Regions from separate parts of the Anaerostipes hadrus ATCC 29173 genome, predicted to be linked through region 1. Evidence: predicted binding sites of a transcription regulator. Region 1 holds the regulator's gene; each other region holds the start of a gene.
What was found. Region 1 encodes Rex, which represses fermentation and respiration genes when NADH is low (regulators of the CRP and FNR family bind a similar motif). Its sites were predicted from a motif close to ATTGTTAANTANTTAACAAT; they were not measured.

Region 1 (3,291 bases):
ATGAGACAGCATTAATTTTGCAAGAGAAACACGCCCTTTTTCTCCACCGCTTAAAGAGGAGATCGGGCGGAAAACGTCTTCTCCATAAAATAAAAATGCAGCCAAAGTATTGCGGATCTTTGTGTTATTAAGATCTGGATAAGCATCTGAAATTTCATCAAAAATCGTTTTGGAATCATCTAAGTTATCTTGTGCCTGGTCATAGTATCCAATGGAAACTCCAGCTCCAAGGCTGATCGTACCACCATTATTACTGATTTTTTTGCAAATGATCTTTAACAGTGTTGTTTTACCAGTTCCGTTTGGTCCGATCAGGGCAACGCGTTCTTCACGAAAAATATCAGCACTTAATCCATGGAATAATGATTTGTTTCCAAAAGATTTGGATACATCTTTTAAAGTCAGAACATCATTCCCACTGATGATCTCTGGTTCAATGCTAAGACGCATATCAGCATTATATTCCGTAGGTTTCTCCAATACATCAATCTTATTTAAAGCTTTTTCACGGCTTTCTGCACGTTTGATTGATTTTTCACGATTGAACTGTTTTAATTTTTTGATAACTTCTTGTTGATGTTTGATCTCTTGTTGCTGATTTTTGTATTCTTTTAAACGGATTGCTTTGATCTGATCACGTTTTTCGATAAATGTTGTATAATTTCCATCAAACAGCATGGAGTGTCCTTGGTCGATCTCCATGACCTTATTGACAATCTTATCAAGAAAATAGCGGTCATGAGATACGATGATCACAGCTCCTTTGTAATGAGACAGGTAATTTTCAAGCCACCTTATGGAATCAACATCCAAGTGGTTTGTTGGTTCGTCAAGAAGCAGAATATCAGGATTTTTAAGCAGTAACTTACCAAGAGCAACACGAGTTCTTTGACCTCCAGATAAAGTGTTGATCTCTTTTGTGAAATCTTCTTCAGAAAAGCCAAGTCCTTTTAAGATTCCTGTGATCTCACTTTTGTATGCAAAACCATTTAATTGCTCAAATCTATGAGTAGCATTTGTATACTGGTTCATTTTTTGTTCTAGTGCATCACCGGTCAGATGTTTCATTTCCTGTTCATAGGTACGCATCTGTTCATTTAATTCAATGACTTCTTTTTTGACGGAAAGAAGTTCATCAAAAATTGTATGGTGGAATGTATGATCCTGATGTTGGGCAAGATAGCCAATGCTTGCGTCTTTCTTTAAAGAAATTTCACCTTCATCATAAGAGATTTCACCAATCAATATTTTTAAAAGTGTCGATTTTCCGGCACCGTTATATCCGATGATCGCCAGCCGGTCGTTTTCATTTAAGTGAAATGAGATATTCTGCAAGACTGGTTTTTCGACAAATGTTTTGCAGATATTCTGGCATGATAATATCATTAAGATACCCCTTTCAAATTTTTTATTATAGACATTATTTCTCAGAATACCATATTTTTTGAAAAAATGAAATATTTTCATGACGGAAAGATTGACAGTTATTAGACAATCTTATATAATTATAAGCGAAATAAAGATTTTGGAGGAATAAAATGGCAAACTCAGATAAGAATATTTCCTCAGCAGTTATCAAACGACTTCCTAGGTATTTCAGATATTTAGGAGCGTTAAAAGCGAAGAATATTACAAGAATCTCTTCAAAAGAATTAAGTGAACAGATGATGGTAACAGCATCGCAGATTCGTCAGGACCTTAACAATTTTGGTGGATTTGGGCAGCAGGGATACGGATATAATGTAGATAATCTGTATACAGAGATTGGTAAGATCTTAGGTCTGGATAAGAGAAATGACATGATCATTGTTGGAGCCGGAAATCTTGGACAGGCTCTTGCGAATTATCAGTCTTTTAATGAAGATTATGGATACAAAGTCATGGCACTTTTTGATGTGAATCCAAAGCTGATCGGAATTTCTGTCCGTGGAGTGAAAGTTCTTGATACAGATGAACTAGAGAACTTTATCAAAACACATGGAATTAAGATCGCTGCACTGACAATTCCGAAGGATCAGGCACCTGCGATCGCAAAGAAGATGGCAGAATGGGGAATTAAAGGATTCTGGAATTTTGCACCAATCGATCTTCATTTACCAGATAATGTTACAGTAGAGAATGTACATTTAGCAGAAAGTCTGATGACATTAACATACAATGTCCACAACCGTGAAGAGAGTGAGAACGAATAGCAGGTAAGAAGATGATTGCTGGAATAGGAACAGATCTCGTAGAGATATACCGGATAGAAGAGATGATTCTTCGAGGAAGACATCTTTCAAGAATTTTTACGACAACTGAATTAGCATATGCAAAAGACAATGCTACGACTTTAGCTGGCAATTTTGCTGTAAAAGAAGCCGTTTCCAAAGTATTTGGAACCGGCTTTTTCGGTGTGGAACCATATGAGATTGAAGTGTTGAGAAATGAATCAGGTGCGCCATATGTCAAATTATATGGAAATGCGAAAGAGATAGCAAAAGATAAACAAGTTTCAAGAATTCATGTATCGATCACGAATACAAGAGAATTTGCACAAGCTTTTGCGATAGGAGAATGCGTATGAGATATGTATTAAAGAATCAGGAGATGCAAACGGTCGATCATGAGACGATTCATGGAATAGGAATTCCGGGACTTGTATTGATGGAAAGAGCATCTAAAGCAGTTGCAGATAAGGCTGCACAGATAGCAGATCATTCACAGAGGATATTGATCATTTCAGGAATTGGCAATAATGGAGGAGATGCACTTGCTTGTACGAGAATTTTGTTGGAGCAGGATTATTTAGTGGATTATATGATCGTTGGTAATATAGAAAAAGCTTCAGCAGATCTGAAATTACAGCTTCAGATACTTAAGAATCTAGGCTATTTTCCGATAGATTGTGAAGATGTAAATTTTCATGAATATGATCTTTTGATCGAAGGGATTTTTGGAGTTGGACTTTCTAGAGAAGTTGGTGGTGTTTATAAAGAAGTCATTGAACGGATCAATGCATGTGGTAAGCCTGTGATCGCAATTGATATTCCATCTGGAATCAGTGGAGATAGTGGAAAGATTCTTGGATGTGCAGTGCATGCGTCATCAACAGTTACATTTGGTGGATATAAAAGAGGTCATTTATTATATCCAGGACGAGAATATTGTGGAGATATTAAACTGGTATCCATAGGATTTCATGACCAGACGATCAAAAAGTATGCGACAGGATATATATTAGAGGAAAGTGATCATTTAATGCCAGAAAGAAAAGCATATTCCAATAAAGGAAGCTATGGGAAGATTTTG
Region 2 (3,291 bases), 560 kb from region 1:
TTATTATAATTTTATGATAAATACCGGCATTGGCGGATTATTTTTCTTATTGGGGAAGTCCTGTCTTGCAATAAAATACTTACGGTCATCTAGCTGACTTAGGTATTCTAGCACCCCATCACGTTCTTCAAAACCACTGTCACCGCCACTGTAAATACAGATGCTCATAATCCCACCTGTCTTTAGCATCCCAAGTCCTGCTTCAACTGCCTGAATCGTCGTGTTGGTCTTTGTTGCAAGATGATGGTCCCCACCTGGAAGATACCCGAGATTAAACATAATACAAGATACTGCCATTTCTTTGACATATTCTTTCATATGCTCATGGCCATCTAAAATCAGTTCTGCATTCATTTTATGTTTATCCAGTTTTTCTCTGGTCTGTCTTAATGCATCTGCCTGCACATCAAAGGCGTAGACTTTTCCGCTTTCTCCTGTTTTACTGCACAGATAATAAGTGTCTCCACCTTTTCCCATCGTTGCATCAATACAGCAGTCTCCTTCTTTGATATATTCATCTAGCACTCGATGAATCCAGTCTGTCATAGTAATTCTCATTTCTTTGATTCCTTTTTAATAATATGTTACAACCGGGTCTCCCTGACTTACAAGTTTGTATAATGTAGCCGCAGCATATGTTGGAAGATTGACACATCCATGAGATCCATTGGATATATATTCGCTTCCTCCAAAAGAACCTCTCCATGGTGCAGAATGAAAACCTACATTTCCAATGAATGGCATCCAGTATTTAACATCAGAACTGTATCCCTGTCCACTTAATGTTGCACTTGGCTGTTTATAAAGGATATATGCAACACACTCCGGTGTCTTACGGTCTGCTGTCATCTTACCTGTAACACAGGATGTTGCGAATTTAAGTTTTCCTTTTTTGAAATAGTAAACCGTCTGTGCTCCCATATCTACTTCTACATAAGTATCTCCGATATCCCCATTGACACCATCGTAAACTTTTCCTTTTTCTCTCCAGTATGGCTCTCGTGTCTCTGTTGTTCCATTTGCTAACATCTTCTTCACAGAAGCCACTTCTTTATCCTTGCTGATACGCCATCCATAAGGTCCACCGTAAATCTTCTTTGTACGTCCATCATGTGTCTTAAACTTGTGCCATCCATACTGTGTATTATATTTGTACATGAATTTCAATACCCAGTTTTCCATGGCATTTTTATCTACTGTATATCCTGAATAGTCTTTCTTGATCTTCAACCAGCTGCTATATGTATTCTTATCAAGAACTACCACTTGTTTTCCAAATTTATATGTAATACTTCCTTTTAATTTTTTGTTCATATCTTTTGTCAGATTGATTAATTTATCATTGTCAGAAGTATACTCTGGATTATCATAGCAGTTTTCTTTATCCAGTGAGATAGTAGAAAGACCATCTTTCACTGCTTCTCCAATCTTCTTAGCTGCTACATCTTTTTTAAGTTCTGTTCCTTCTTCTTCTTTCTGAATCTCGAATTTGCCATCTTTGTATACTGGTTTTGCATTTGCGATCTTGATCATCTTCTTGTTGTTAAATGCATCCAGTTTCTTATAGGCTTTTGTGAAAGACTTTGTATCATATGAATACATTGTCACATTATCATAATGTTCTGAACCAAATAAGCCCTTGATCCATCCAAAAGACCCCTGATCTTCCTTAATCTGTTTAATCTCATCAGCACCTTCAAACTTTGTTCTGAGCTGATCACTTGTTAATGTCTCTGTCTTGTCTTTTCTTTCCTTGATCGTTAATGAATAGTCATTTGCTTTCTTATCAAACATCTCAATCACTTGATCCGCTGTCTTACCAGCAACATTCATTCCATTGATCTTAGTTCCCCAGAAGAATTTATTACTGAAACTAAAACCAATCACTAAATAAATTACCAATACCGCAACAACTGCGATTCCAAGGTAATGTTTCCACGTCAGTTTTTTATTTTCCATTTGTTTTATCCCTCCTAAATACAATTTCATATTATAGTACAATCTTTGTAAAATAACTACACTTTTTTTGTACTTTTATAAAATCAATTTTTCATCAAATATTTAAACTGCTTTGATAATTTTTTAACGTTTTCTCTTGTACTTACTGATACAAAATGTTAGAATATAACTAGTGTGTTAACAATGAAACTATCGTTTCATGGAATTTATTTTTAGGAGGACTTATTATGTCATTCACGCAAGAATATCAAAAAAAATTAACAACTGCTGATGAAGCTGTCAAAGTCGTAAAATCCGGAGATCGTCTGGAATATGGATGGTGTGTTACTACTCCAGTTGCTTTAGACGAAGCTTTAGCAAAACGTATGCCTGATCTTGAAAATATTCAGATTCATGGTGGTATCGTTATGCGTCCATTAGCAATCACTCAGATTGAAAACCCAGCAGATCATTTTACATGGAATTCATGGCATATGGGTGGTTTAGAAAGAAAATGGATCAACGAAGGATTCTCTTTCTACGCTCCGATCCGTTATTCTGAATTACCAAGCTATTACCGTGATTGTCTTCCAGGAACAGATGTTGTTATGATGCAGGTTGCACCTATGGATGCTCATGGATATTTTAACTTTGGTCCAAGTGCTTCTCATACAGCAGCTATGCTTGAAAAAGCAAAATGCGTTATCGTCGAAGTTAATGAAAATATGCCTCGTTGCCTTGGTGGTTTCGAAGAAGGTATCCATATTTCCAAAGTTGACATGATCGTTGAAGGAAACAATCCTGCTATTGACGAATTAGGTGGTGGCGGAGCTGCTACAGAAGTGGATCAGGCAGTTGCAAGACTGATCGTTGATCAGATTCCTGACGGAGCCTGCTTACAGCTTGGAATCGGTGGTATGCCTAACGCTGTAGGATCTTTGATCGCAGAATCCGATTTAAAAGATCTTGGTGTTCATACAGAAATGTATGTTGATGCTTTCGTTGATATTGCAAAAGCCGGTAAGATCACAGGTGCTCACAAGAACATCGACCGTTACCGTCAGACTTATGCTTTCGCAGCAGGTACAAAAAAATTATATGATTATTTAAATGATAACCCAGAGTGCATGAGCGCTCCTGTTGATTATACAAACAGCATCGCTACGATTTCATCTATCGATAACTTTATCTCTATCAACAATGCGGTAGATGTTGACTTATATGGACAGATTAGTGCTGAGTCTTCAGGAATCCGTCAGATCAGTGGTGCCGGTGGACAGCTTGATTTCGTTATGGGTGCTTACTTATCTAATGGTGGAAAGAGTTTTGTATGCTTATCTTCTACTTTCACAA
Region 3 (3,291 bases), 560 kb from region 1:
AATTTCATGATGATATCCCAGATATTCATCGATATTGGCTGCGATAACTTTACCTGCTGCGATTGCTGAAATAACTGTGGATGGACCTGTCGCACAGTCTCCACCTGCAAATACTCCTGGCATCTCTTCGAATCCACCAAATTTCTCTACGTTGATCTTTCCTCTCTGTACGGGAACTCCTGCTTCTTCGAAGTGCTGATATTCGATATCCTGACCGATTGCTACAATCAGTGTCTGACATGGGATAAATACGTCATCTTCCCCTGTTGGCTTTACAGATGCTCTTCCACCTTTGATATTACTGATCATCTGTGGTGTTACCCATATACCTTTGACATTGCCTTCTTCGTCTTTCTCGATTCTTGAAGGTGCCATCAATGTCTTGATCTCAACACCTTCTGCTTCTGCTCCTGAAATCTCATCTGGAAGTGCTGTCATATCGGCAACTCTTCTTCGATATACGATGCTGACTTTCTTCGCACCAAATCTTACAGATGTACGAACTGCATCCATGGAAACATTTCCACCACCGATCACGGCAACTTCTTTTCCTTCCAGGCTTTCCTGTGTTCCATATCCGACATTTCTTAAGAACTGTACCGCTGAAATAACGCCTTTGGCATCTTCGCCTTCTAATCCTAACTTCTTATCTGTGCTTGCACCGATCGTGATCAGTACAGCATCATATTTTTCTTTTAAATCCACAATGGAATAATCTTTGCCGATAGCTTTTCCACAATCTACTTTGACTCCTGTGTCTAAGATTGCCTGAATATCATCATCTAAGCGTTCTTTTGGCAGTCTGTAGTTTGGAATTCCATAACGTAACATTCCTCCAAGTTTTGGAAGCATCTCATATACGGTTACCTGATGCCCCATCAATTGTAAGAAATATGCTGCACTTAATCCACCTGGTCCACCACCTACAACGGCAATATTCTTCCCTGTAGATTCTGCACATTCTGGCGGTGCAACGTATCCTGCTGCATCTGCTGCCATACGTTTTAATCCACGGATATTCACCGCATCATCGATCATATTTCTACGGCATAATGCTTCACATGGATGCTCGCAGATAAATCCACATGTTGTTGGAAATGGATTATCTTTTCTGATCAGACGGATCGCATCCTCATATCTTCCTTCACGCACCAACGCAATATATCCCGGAATATCCACTCTCGCAGGACATCTGGATACACATGGCACTGGCTGTTTTAACGTACTTAAGCATCGATGATACATGATATGTTCTACATAATCATCTTTAAATCCAATGGCTCCTTTGTATACCATATTGGCTGCCTCATAGCCAATCGCACAATCTGCAGATTCCATAATGGATTTTGCTGTTTCATGTATCTCTGTTAAAGTTCGGATCGTTGCTTTGCCATCTAAAACATCAGTGATCAGATTCTTTAACTGTCCAAGTCCTACACGACATGGAACACACTTTCCACAGCTCTGTGCATGACAGATCTCCAAAAATGCTCTGGACATATCAACCGGACATAACCCTGGCGGGCTTGACTCGATTCTTCGTTCCAAATCCTTATAAAGACCTTCCACAACCAGCTGTGCCTGGTTCGGAGACCTTAATTCCAAACGACTCATGACTCATCCTCCTTAATTCCTCTATATCAGTATATTGACTCTCATTATACGCACATTTTTCGACAAATTCAAGTGTTTTTTTGTGCAATTTGTACGTTAATTTTGTAACAATCCAGCTCATTTTTGTGCATAATCACGTTAATTTTGTAACAATTTTAAGTTGTAGTTAGCCAACTATAGATTTTGAATATATGATAAAAAATAAATAAACGATCGGGAGAGCAAAATTCTAATGCTGCTCTCCCGATCGTTTATTTATTTTTTATCATATATCAGAAGTCTATCGTGTAGACAATTATAAACTTGGAAAATTTAAGTGGATGTTTATTTCTATCACTTATATACACGTCTATTCAAGTAACCAGAATCTAATATGATACAATGATTCCTCCATCGCATGCATACAAACTGCTGACTCCTTTAGTATCTACAATATCAACGTCTTCTGCGTGTAAGTGCTTCTTGATCAATTCTTTCACGTAAACAGCTCTCTCGTAGCAATTGCAGTGTGAAATGACAAATTGTCTTCTTGTGAGATCTCTTCCTTCGCTTCCCATGTGTTCTACCATCTTCGCGAGTGCTTTCTTCATTCCTCTTGCCTGGGCTGCTTTCTGGATCACGCCGTCTCTTGTACCGATCATGACTGGTTTGATATTTAATGCACCGGCGATCGTTGCAGATAGTCTTGATAATCTTCCGTTCTTTCTTAGTACTTCTAGTGTCTCCAAAACAAAATATGTTCTAAGACTCGTTGTATACTCTTCAATCTTATCAACCACTTCTTCAAATGGCATTCCCTGACTTGCATATTCGTTGAGCTTACGTGCGATCAGAACCTGAGTCGTAGCGGCTCCTCTGGAATTCACTACATGAATATTCTTTGTTCCGTTCTCTTCTTCATATAGATTCTTTCCTAAAACTGCACTGTTGTATGATCCACTTAATTCTGCAGATAATGTTACCACATATATATCATCTGCCTTGGAATATGCTTCCATATAACTCTCTGGTGCAGGGCATGCTGACTTCACAGACTCTTTACTTGCTGCAACCTTTGCTAAGAAATCTGCCTGATCAAATGTTTCATCATCTATGATTTCTTCTCCATCCACTAATAATGTCAGGGGTACTAAAGTATAACATCCTTTTTTTAAATCTTCTTCTGTCAAATCCGTACAGCTGTCACAAACAATATGAAAACTCATATTCGTATCTCCTTTTTACAACTTTCTTATCTGGTATTCATTACTACTTATTCTAACATATATCTACGCAAAAAGAAACATGCAAACAAAGTTTCTTTTAAGTTCCCGAAGTTTGTGAAAAATTTTACAGGTACTTTGTTAAAAATCTTTCTTTCACTTCCTGATCCCACGCTTCTTCCAAAGTCTTATCCAGTACAAATGTCTTTCTGGACACTCCTGATGTACACTTTAATCCCTGTCGGTCGTATAAAATGTTGATAAATAATCCTGCTATTTCATCTTCTCGGACTGCAAGATTATATTTGGCAAGAAACTCTGGAGAAAGATCTGGTTTTAACATCATCACAAATTGAAAAGACAGCGGTGTCTTCTTCCCTTTTACGAGAGAAAATATTTTTTCTTTCTCTTCTTCCCACGTTACATATGGATATTGTTTCATCTCTTTCCATTCTTCTGTATCATAAAATTCTTT

Region 2: QUE18_RS08480 (butyryl-CoA:acetate CoA-transferase) is a predicted target of Rex. The motif match lies at 2,071-2,090, and genes of this name have one in related genera.
Region 3: QUE18_RS02920 (NAD(P)-binding protein) is a predicted target of Rex. The motif match lies at 1,707-1,726, and genes of this name have one in related genera.

Annotation. Positions count from the first base shown of each region.
Region 1 covers NZ_AP028031.1:1,171,429-1,174,719, forward strand. Annotated here, with positions in the region: gene QUE18_RS05695 (ABC transporter ATP-binding protein) at 1-1,386, opposite strand, end outside; gene QUE18_RS05700 (redox-sensing transcriptional repressor Rex) at 1,539-2,192, shown strand; gene acpS (holo-ACP synthase) at 2,204-2,566, shown strand; gene QUE18_RS05710 (bifunctional ADP-dependent NAD(P)H-hydrate dehydratase/NAD(P)H-hydrate epimerase) at 2,563-3,291, shown strand, end outside.
Region 2 covers NZ_AP028031.1:1,731,144-1,734,434, forward strand. Annotated here, with positions in the region: gene mnmM (tRNA 5-(aminomethyl)-2-thiouridylate-methyltransferase MnmM) at 4-558, opposite strand; gene QUE18_RS08475 (L,D-transpeptidase family protein) at 574-1,959, opposite strand; gene QUE18_RS08480 (butyryl-CoA:acetate CoA-transferase) at 2,187-3,291, shown strand, end outside.
Region 3 covers NZ_AP028031.1:613,968-617,258, reverse strand. Annotated here, with positions in the region: gene QUE18_RS02920 (NAD(P)-binding protein) at 1-1,614, opposite strand, end outside; gene QUE18_RS02915 (DegV family protein) at 1,983-2,819, opposite strand; gene QUE18_RS02910 (DUF5721 family protein) at 2,944-3,291, opposite strand, start outside.